One region of the Xanthomonas theicola genome, then DNA from elsewhere that is predicted to be linked to it. Evidence: predicted binding sites of a transcription regulator. Region 1 holds the regulator's gene; the other holds the start of a gene.
What was found. Region 1 encodes FliA, which starts transcription of late flagellar genes. Its sites were predicted from a motif close to TAAAGTTTNNCNNNCNNNGGCCGATAA; they were not measured.

Region 1 (4,719 bases):
GCCCGACATGCGCACCGCGTTCCGCATGGTCCGCGACGAGCATGGCCCGGATGCGGTGATCCTGTCCAACCGGCGCACCGACGAGGGCATCGAGATCGTCGCCGCCAGCAACTACGACGAGACGCTGGTGCAGCAGGCCCTGAACGCGGTGCGTCCGGAGGAGGCGGCGCCGCGGCCGCCGGTGGCCGCCGCCAACCCGGCACCGCGTGCGGCCAAGGCCGGCGCCGCGACCAACCCGGCGATGGCGATGATGGCCGCGATCAGCAAGCGCCGCAGCGCGCCGGCCGCGCTCGCCGCGGCGATGCAGGCCGCACCGGCGCGGCCGCTGACCCAGCCCGCCGCCCTCGCCATCTCGGCGATGCCGGCCGGCACGGCGTCCGCGCCGGCCGCTGCGGCGCCTGCGCCGCGGGCCCCTGCCCCGGCCGCCGCGGCCGAATTCCGCATTCCCGAGGACGTATTCCGCAACGCGCCGATCAGCGTGCCGCTGCCAAGCCCGTTCGCCGCCCCGGCCGCCGCGGCCAGCGCCGCCGCCGTGCCAGCCTGGCTCGAGGACGTCGCCGCGGTATCGCCGACCCCGGCCGCCGCGACGGCGCCCGTGGTCGCGCCGCCGGTACCCGCCGCGCCCAGCGCCGGGATCCCGGCGCTGCCGGCCCTGGCGCCGGTGCCGAGCTTCCCCGCGATGCAGAACGACGAACAATTGACTCAGCTGCGCGACGAACTGGCGCTGATGCGGCAGATGATCGAGCGCGAGATGAACCGGCTCACCGACGAACGCCTGCGCGGCTCGCCGGTGCGCGCCCAGGCGCTGGAACTGATGGACGACTACGGCTTCGACAGCGGCATCACCCGCGAGGTGGTCATGCAGATCCCGGCCGACCTGGAACTGCACCGCGGCCGCGGGCTGATGCTGGGGTTGCTGTCCAAGCGCCTGCCGATCGCGCCGCTGGACCCGATCGAGGAAGGCGGCGTGATCGCCCTGATCGGCCCCACCGGCGCCGGCAAGACCACCACCATCGCCAAGCTGGCCTCGCGCTTCCTGCAGGGCCACGCCGCCCGCGACGTGGCCCTGGTCACCACCGACACCATCCGCGTCGGCGGCCGCGAACAGCTGCACAGCTACGGCCGCCAGCTCGGCATCGCCGTGCACGAGGCCGACAGCGACACGGCGCTGCAGCAGCTGCTGGAGCGCCTGCGCGACTACACGCTGGTGCTGATCGACACCGCCGGCATGGGCCAGCGCGACCGCGCCCTGGCCGCACAGCTGCACTGGCTGCGCGCCTCGCGAGTGGTCCGGTCCTTGCTAGTACTGCCTGCCAACGCGCATTTCTCCGACCTGGACGAGGTGGTGCGCCGGTTCGCCGGCGCCGATCCGCAGGGGGCGATCTTGACCAAGCTGGACGAAACCGGGCGGTTTGGCAGTGCCCTGTCGGTGGTCGCGGACCACCGGCTTCCCCTCACCTGGGTGACCGATGGTCAGCGCGTGCCGGACGACCTGCACCGTGCCAACGCCGCCAGCCTGGTATTGCGCCTTGAAGATTTGCGGCGCGCTGCCGATAAGCCCTGTACTCCGGAGCAGACCCATGCCGTCGCGTGATTACGTCAATCTCACCAATGCCTTCCCCCTGTCGGCGACGCGCAGCGAACCGCTGGGCCCGGTGCGCACGATCGCCGTGACCGGCGGCAAGGGCGGCGTCGGCAAGACCAACATCTCGGTCAACCTGTCGATGGCGCTGGCCGACATGGGCAAGCGCACCCTGCTGCTGGACGCCGACCTCGGCCTGGCCAACGTCGACGTGCTGCTCGGGCTGACCCCCAAGTTCACCCTGGCCGACCTGGTCGCCGGGCGCTGCACCCTGGAAGAGGTGCTGGTGGACATGCCCAACGGCCTGATGGTGGTGCCCGCCGCCTCCGGCCGCCGGCACATGGCCGAGCTGCCGCCGGCCCAGCACGTCGGCCTGGTCAACGTGTTCTCCGAGCTGCAGCGCGAACTGGACATCATGGTCATCGACACCGCCGCCGGCATCACCGACAGCGTGCTGACCTTCTGCCAGGCCGCGCAGGACGCGGTGGTGGTAGTGTGCGACGAGCCGGCCTCGATCACCGACGCCTACGCCCTCATCAAGGTGCTCTCGCGCGAGCGCGGCGTGGACCGGGTGCAGATCGTCGCCAACATGGTCCGCGACCTCAACGAGGGCCGCCTGCTGTACGACAAGCTGAGCCGGGTGTGCGAGAAGTTCCTCGGCGACGTGTCGTTGAACTACCTGGGCTGCGTGCCGCAGGACGACTGGCTGCGCCTGGCGGTGCAGCGCCAGCAGCCGGTGGTCAAGGCCTACCCGTCCAGCCCGTCGGCGCAGGCGATCGCCGAAATCGCGCGGCGCACCTCGCGCTGGCAGGCGCCGACGGCGGCGCGCGGCAACGTCGAGTTCTTCGTCGAACGGATCATCCAGCAAGGGGTCGCCGCATGAACGCCGCCGCCCAGTACCGCGCCGTACAGCGCAACAGCGCCAACGACTACATCGCCCAGCATTCGGACCTGGTGCGGCGCATCGCCCACCACCTGGCGGCGCGGCTGCCGGCCAGCGTGGAGATCGACGACCTGATCCAGGCCGGCATGATCGGTCTGATCGAGGCCTCGCGCAGCTACGACGCCGACCAGGGCGCCTCGTTCGAGACCTACGCCTCGATCCGCATCCGCGGCTCGATGATCGACGAGATCCGCCGCGGCGACTGGGTGCCGCGCTCGGTGCACCGCCGCGCCCGCGACGCCGCCTCGGCGATCCGCAAGATCGAGCAGAGCACCGGCCGCGCCGCCGCCGCCAACGAAGTGGCCGCGGCGATGGACATGCCGCTTCCCGAATACCTGCGGTTGATGGAAGATGCCGCGCGCGGCCAGGTGCTGAGCCTGGAGTCGCGCATCGAGGACCACGGCGAGCTGGACAGCATCGCCAAGGGCGGCCCCAACCCGCAGCAGATGCTGGAGCGCAGCGAATTCGGCCGCGAACTGGGCAAGGCGATCGCGCAGTTGCCCGAACGCGAGCAGTTGGTGCTGTCGCTGTACTACGAACAGGAATTGAACCTGAAGGAAATCGGCGCGGTGCTCGGCGTCAGCGAGTCGCGCGTGTGCCAGATCCACGGCCAGGCCACGGTACGGTTGCGCGGGCGCCTGAAAGCGTTCGAAGCGGCCGACGCCGGCCTGGAAGACGAAGAATAAGACCCAAGGGAGTTAGCGGTGAACAAGAACATGCGGATTTTGATCGTGGACGATTTCTCGACGATGCGGCGCATCGTCAAGAATCTGCTCGGCGATCTGGGCTTCACCAACACTGCAGAGGCCGAGGACGGCAACAGTGCGCTGGCGGCACTGCGTTCGGCGCCGTTCGAGTTCGTGGTCACCGACTGGAACATGCCCGGCATGACCGGCATCGACCTGCTGCGCAACATCCGCGCCGACGACAAGCTCAAGCACCTGCCGGTGCTGATGGTGACCGCCGAGGCCAAGCGCGAGCAGATCATCGAGGCCGCGCAGTCCGGCGTGAACGGCTACATCATCAAGCCGTTCACCGCGCAGACCCTGCAGGAGAAGCTCGGCAAGATCTTCGAACGCCTGGGAGCGACCGCCTGATGAAAGCGACCGCCGAACGTAGGGCCCTGATCGAACGCCTGCAAGGTGCGCTGGACGCACTGGAACGCGGGGACGAAGCCGGCTGGCGCAAGGAAATCGACACGCTCGCCGCCTGGCGCACGCGGCCGATGATGCAGGGCCTGAGCCGGCTGGCGCGCGACCTGGGCCAGGCGCTCGGCGAGCTGCCCACCGTCCCCACCGAGGCCGGCGAGCTGGACGATGCCTGCTCGCGCCTGGACCACGTGGTGGCGATGACCGAACAGGCCAGCCATCGCACCCTGGACCTGGCCGAGGAATGCCGCGCGCTGGCCGAACAGCTGCGCGCCGGCGGACTGAGCGGCGAGCAGGGCGAGATCCTCGACAAGATCCGCCACAACCTCACCGAGATGGCCCTGGCGCAGAGCTTCCAGGACCTGACCGGGCAGATCATCCGCCGCGTCGCGGCGATCGTGCGTCGCGTGCACGAGGGTTTCGGCGCGCTGGGATTGCCGCCGAAGGACGACAACAAGAAGGCCGACGGCGGCCTGGCCGGCCCGGCGCTGGCCGGCCTGGACCGTCACGGCGTGTCGCAGAACGACGCCGACGACCTGCTGTCCGGACTGGGGTTGTAGGACCTGCCTACGCGATTGGAATAGGCCACGCCGCGCTTTGGTGCGGGCGGGGCAAGGAAGAATGAGGGAATTTATGCCGATAAACGACCGAATGATGACGCAGCACCGCGCGCACCAAAGCGCGGCCCTTCGGGTTGCCGTGTCCGGCCCCCAGGCGGCTGCGCGCGGCTTGAACAGGCGGCCAGCCTGTCGCTGCGCCGTGCACAACCACCTGGGGGCCGGACACGACAACGCGGCCTATTGCAATCGCGTGGGCAGGTCCTAGTCATGAGCGCCGTGCCCGACGACATCGCCGCCGATTTCATCATCGAGGCCCAGGAAATCCTGGACCGGCTCGGCGAGCAACTGGTGTCGCTGGAGCAGGCGCCGGAAGACAGCGCGCAACTCAACGCCGTGTTCCGTGGTTTCCACACGCTCAAGGGCGGCGCCGGCTTCCTGGCGATCAACGCCATGGTCGAGCTGTGCCACGCCGCCGAAGACACCCTC
Region 2 (4,719 bases), 140 kb from region 1:
ACACCATCCGCCTGGTGCTGTCCGGCTACACCGACCTGGCCACGGTCACCGACGCGATCAACCGCGGCGCGATCTACCGCTTCCTGACCAAACCGTGGAACGACGACGAACTGCGCGAGCACATCCGCCAGGCGTTCCGCACGCATGACGAGCAGCGGCGGGATGGGCAGATGTGAGGCCGGGACTGGGGACCGGGGACTGGGGACCCGGAAAAGCGTAAGGGCAACGGCGCAGCAGCGCCTGCGCGCCAGGAGCGCCGCTCTTCCGGGTCCCCGGTCCCCGGTCCCGGCTTCACTTCGGCTGCCGTACAGGAATCACGATGCGAAAGCTGGAGCCTTCGCCGACGGTGCTGGCCGCGTCGATGCGGCCGTGGTGCTTGTTGATGATGCCGTAGGAGATCGACAGGCCCAGGCCGGTGCCGCTGCCGACCGGCTTGGTGGTGAAGAACGGGTCGAAGATGCGCTGCAGCAGGTCCGCCGGGATGCCGGCGCCGGAGTCCTTGAACTCGATCCACACGTCCTCACCATCCTGGCCGGTGCTGACCGCGATGGTGCCGCGCTCGCCGATCGCCTGGCCGGCGTTGAGCAGCAGGTTCATGTACACCTGGTTGAGCTCGGACGGCAGACACTCGACCAGCGGCAGGTTGCCGTAGCGGCGGTCCAGGGTGACCTTGTACTTGAGTTCGTTCCAGATGATGTTGATCGTGGACTCGAGCCCGGCGTGCAGATCGACCAGCTTCCACGATTCCTCGCGGCCGGAATACGAAAAATCCTTCAGGTCGCGCACGATGCGCGTCACCCGCTCGATGCCCTCGCGCGATTCGGCCATCAGCTGCGGCAGGTCGCGGCTGATGAAGTCGATGTCGAAGCGGGTGCGGATGTCGTCGATCTCCGGGATCAGCGCCTTCGGATCGGACGCGCGCAACGCGCGCTCGTAGGCCTCGATCAGGGTGAACAGGCTGCGCAGGTATTCCTGCAGGCTGCCCAGGTTGGAGTGCACGTAGCCGATCGGGTTGTTGATCTCGTGCGCGACGCCGGCGGCGAGCTGGCCGATGGAGGCCATCTTCTCCGATTGCAGCAGCTTTTCCTGCGCGCCGTTGAGGCGCAGATAGGCCTGGCGCAGTTCGGCATGGCGCTGCTGCAGTTCCTGCTCGTAGTCCTGCTGGCCTTCGATGCCCTGGATCAGCACCAGGTAATGGCCGTCGTCGCGGTCGGCATGAAAATACAGGTGCGCCAGCACCACATGTTCCTCGGTCGGCAGGCTGCCGCTCCAGCGGCCGCTGCTGCGCGCCTGCGACAGCGCATCGCCGGGCAGCCATTGCGCCAGGCGTTCACCCAGCGCCTGGCCGTCATCGCCGGTCTCGGGACGGCACAGGTGCGCGCGCGCGGCGCTGTTGGCCAGCAGCAGGCGGCCATCGGCGCGGAACAGCAGCAGTCCTTCGTACATCAGTTCGCTCAGGGCGAGCAGGCTCTTGCGCGAGGGCAAGGGCACCGGATCGCTGGAATCGGGATCGGCGGAATTCACGAAAGCAGATGGGTGACGAGCGGGCGCTCAATCATACGCCGATGCCGCCGCCGCGTGCGCGACGCCGGCACGCGGCCGGCGCGGAATGGTCAGGCGATCGCCAGCGGGCGGCTGGTCCGCAACGTGCTGGACTGGCCGTGGGCGTCGTAGGACGGCGCGCTCTCGCTGCGGCCTAGGTGGCGCAGGGCCCAGTTGACCTCGCGCCGCCGTCGCGACAGCAGCGCGCCGTTGGCGCGGTTGGCGTCGGCCAGTTCGCGCAACTGCGATTCGGCCTCGGCGCCGGCCGGTACGTCGGCCTCCAGCGCGCGCAGCGCGTCCAGCTTGTCGCTGGTCGCCTGCATCAGCCGTTCCACGTTGTGATCCAACAAGGCCTGCCGTTCGCCGGCGAGCGCGTCGCTGAGCTGTTGCAAGAGGTTGGTCACGGGCATGTTCATGCGCTGAGCTGCTGATCCATGGCGAGCATGCGGTTGGCGATCGCGTCCGGGTCGATCTTGTAGCTGCCGCCCTGCAGCGAACTGCGCACCGACTCGACCCGGTTGCTGTCCACCGCCGGCGCTGCCGCCAGCTGGCGTTGCAGGGTCTGCAGGCCCGACGCTTCGCCGGTCAGGCTCAGGCTGTCGGAGGCGGCCGCGGCGTTGACCGCGCGCGTCTTGCCATCCTCGGACGCGGCGGATGCGGCCTTGGTGTTCACGGACGAAGGACGAAGGGTGGCCGGGGTGGGCGAATTCCCTTCAATTTTCTGGCTCATGACGAAATCCTGCTGCGGGTTCGATAAGGTTAACGGCGTTGCGGCAGGAGACTTTAGCCCGGATCTCACCGCGTCACAAAAACGTCGCCGTTTTGCGACACCGTTCCCTGAACGACACGACGCGACGACAGGTTCTCGACGGACACCCGCTCGTTTTCGCCAGCGTCGCCGAGCGCGCGACCGGCCATGCGCACTTCCAGGCTTCCGTTGCGTGCCACCAGTGCCACATTGTCGCCGCGCCGCACCAACCGCTGCGCGATCAGGTCGCTGGCCGTCAGCAGGCTTCCTGCCGACAGCGTGCGCCGCGCCACCTTGCCGATCGCCGCCGCCGGGTCGGTCATCGCCGCACCGACGATCCGCGCCGCGTCGCGCTTCTCGGACACCATATCGGCAGCGCCGAGGGTTTCTCCAGCGGCCAGGCCGCGGCTCAGCACCAAGACGTTCTGCAGGCGTCGCACCTTGACCGGCACGAACAGGCGCCAGCCGGCCTCGCGCGGGCAGCTCACTTCCACCGTGGTGGTGCCGGTGGGCTGCGCCTGCAGCGGCGCCGGGCACAGCGGCACGCGCACCGACGGATCCAACGTCGCCTCGGCCTCGGCGTCGGGGCCGATGGTGGACAGCGCTGCGGCGCGGATCGAGTCCACCGATTGGAAATCCGCGGCCCGGGCCGGCACGGCCGTCGCGAGAACCACTAGCAGGATCAGGCGCATGGCCGTCTCTTTGAAGGATGGTGATGTGGGCAGCTGCAAGCAAAGCCTGTGCCACCATGCGCGTGGCCGGTGGCCATGCCGCGCAGCGGGCTGTTTCCAGTGCAGCGTGCATCGGCCGCAGACGCGGCGCGCGGCGCGGCGGCGTTTGCGCCAACAGGGGCTCAAGTTCCGCCGCGCAGGCGCCGATATGAACGCCATGTCTCATGACCTGCTCAACCGAATCGACCAGCGCACCCGCTTGGCGGGCCACAACCGGCTTGCCCTGCTGCTGTTCCGGCTGGGCGGTCGTCAGCTTTTTGGCGTGAACGTCTTCAAGGTGCAGGAAGTGCTGCGCCGGCCGGAGCTGTTCCAGGTGCCGGGGCTGCCACTGCAATTCTCCGGCGTCGCCGATGTGCGTGGCCGCTCTGTGCCGGTGCTCGACCTGGGCCTGGCGATCGGCCACCCGGAACGCGAACCGCATGCCGACAAGGCGCCCGGCTACCTGGTGGTCACCGAGTTCAACCGCTCGGTGCAGGGGTTCCTGGTCAGCGGCGTGGAGCGCATCGTCAACATCGCGGTGGAGGACATCCACCCGCCGCCGGAACTGGGCGCCGAGTCCAGCTACCTGACCGCGGTGACCCGCTTCCAGGGCGAGCTGATCCAGGTCATCGACGTGGAAAGCGTGCTCGCCGACATCGCCCAGACCCGGGTCGAGGCGCAGATCGACCCCGCGCTGGCGCTCACCGGCTCGCAGCTGCAGGTGCTGGTGGTGGACGACTCGCGGGTGGCGCGGCAACAGATCCGCAGCGTACTCGACCAGCTTGGGGTCGGCGCCACCCTGCTGTCCGACGGCCGCCAGGCGTTGGACCATCTCCTGCAGATCCAGGCCAGCGGCGAGAACCCGGCCGACCGCTATGCCATGGTGATCTCCGACATCGAGATGCCGGCGATGGACGGCTATACGCTGACGACGGAAATCCGCCGCCATCCCGGTCTGGCCGGCCTGTACGTGCTGCTGCACACCTCGTTGTCGGGCGTGTTCAACAACGCCATGGTCGAACGCGTCGGCGCCAACGCCTTCGTCGCCAAGTACAGCCCGCACGAACTGGCCGACTACGTGCTGGCGCGGCTGCGGGTGGTCGCAGAAGCCCAGGCCGCCTAGGTTCCGCGGCCCCCGGCGCGACGCCGGCGGCCTGGCCGCCTGCCTCCCCCACCATGGCGGAGGCGATCCTCGCGCGGCGCGCGGCCCCCACGCCCCCGGTTTTGGCACAGGCCTTGCCTGTCTCCCTGCAACGATCCGCGGGAGCGTGCCATGACCAATCCGATTTCATCCTTCCTAGGTGTCCACGGCGACGCCCTGCCGCTGCGCGAGCAACGGATGAAGCTGATCGCCAGCAACCTCAGCAACGTCGACACGCCCGGCTACAAGGCCCAGGACCTGGACTTCGACGCGGCGATGCGCGCCGCGCAGGGCCAGCGCGACGGCAGCCAGATGGCCGTCACCGACAGCCGCCACATCGCGGTCGGCGGCAGCACCGGCCTGAATCCGTTTCAGGTCACCCGCGAGGCCAACCAGCCCAGCCTCGACGGCAATACCGTCGATGCGGATACCGAACGCGCCGCCTACGGCCGCGCCGCGCTGGAGTACCGCGCCTCGCTGAGCTTCGTCGAATCCAAGGTGCGCGGCATGCTCACCGCGATCACGGGCCAATAAGCATGAGCAATCTGCCGATCTTCGATGTCGCCGGTTCTGCGCTG

Region 2: G4Q83_RS04265 (chemotaxis protein) is a predicted target of FliA. The motif match lies at 3,145-3,171, and genes of this name have one in related genera.

What each region holds. Positions count from the first base shown of each region.
Region 1 is NZ_CP049017.1:1,107,535-1,112,253, reverse strand. Features, by position in the region: gene flhF (flagellar biosynthesis GTPase FlhF) at 1-1,594, shown strand, start outside; gene G4Q83_RS04935 (MinD/ParA family ATP-binding protein) at 1,581-2,465, shown strand; gene G4Q83_RS04930 (RNA polymerase sigma factor FliA) at 2,462-3,211, shown strand; gene cheY (chemotaxis response regulator CheY) at 3,230-3,622, shown strand; gene G4Q83_RS04920 (protein phosphatase CheZ) at 3,622-4,233, shown strand; gene G4Q83_RS04915 (chemotaxis protein CheA) at 4,501-4,719, shown strand, end outside.
Region 2 is NZ_CP049017.1:970,079-974,797, reverse strand. Features, by position in the region: gene G4Q83_RS04290 (EAL domain-containing protein) at 1-176, shown strand, start outside; gene G4Q83_RS04285 (ATP-binding protein) at 292-1,446, opposite strand; gene G4Q83_RS04280 (flagellar protein FlgN) at 1,614-1,952, opposite strand; gene flgM (flagellar biosynthesis anti-sigma factor FlgM) at 1,955-2,272, opposite strand; gene flgA (flagellar basal body P-ring formation chaperone FlgA) at 2,338-2,982, opposite strand; gene G4Q83_RS04265 (chemotaxis protein) at 3,179-4,123, shown strand; gene flgB (flagellar basal body rod protein FlgB) at 4,274-4,675, shown strand; gene flgC (flagellar basal body rod protein FlgC) at 4,678-4,719, shown strand, end outside.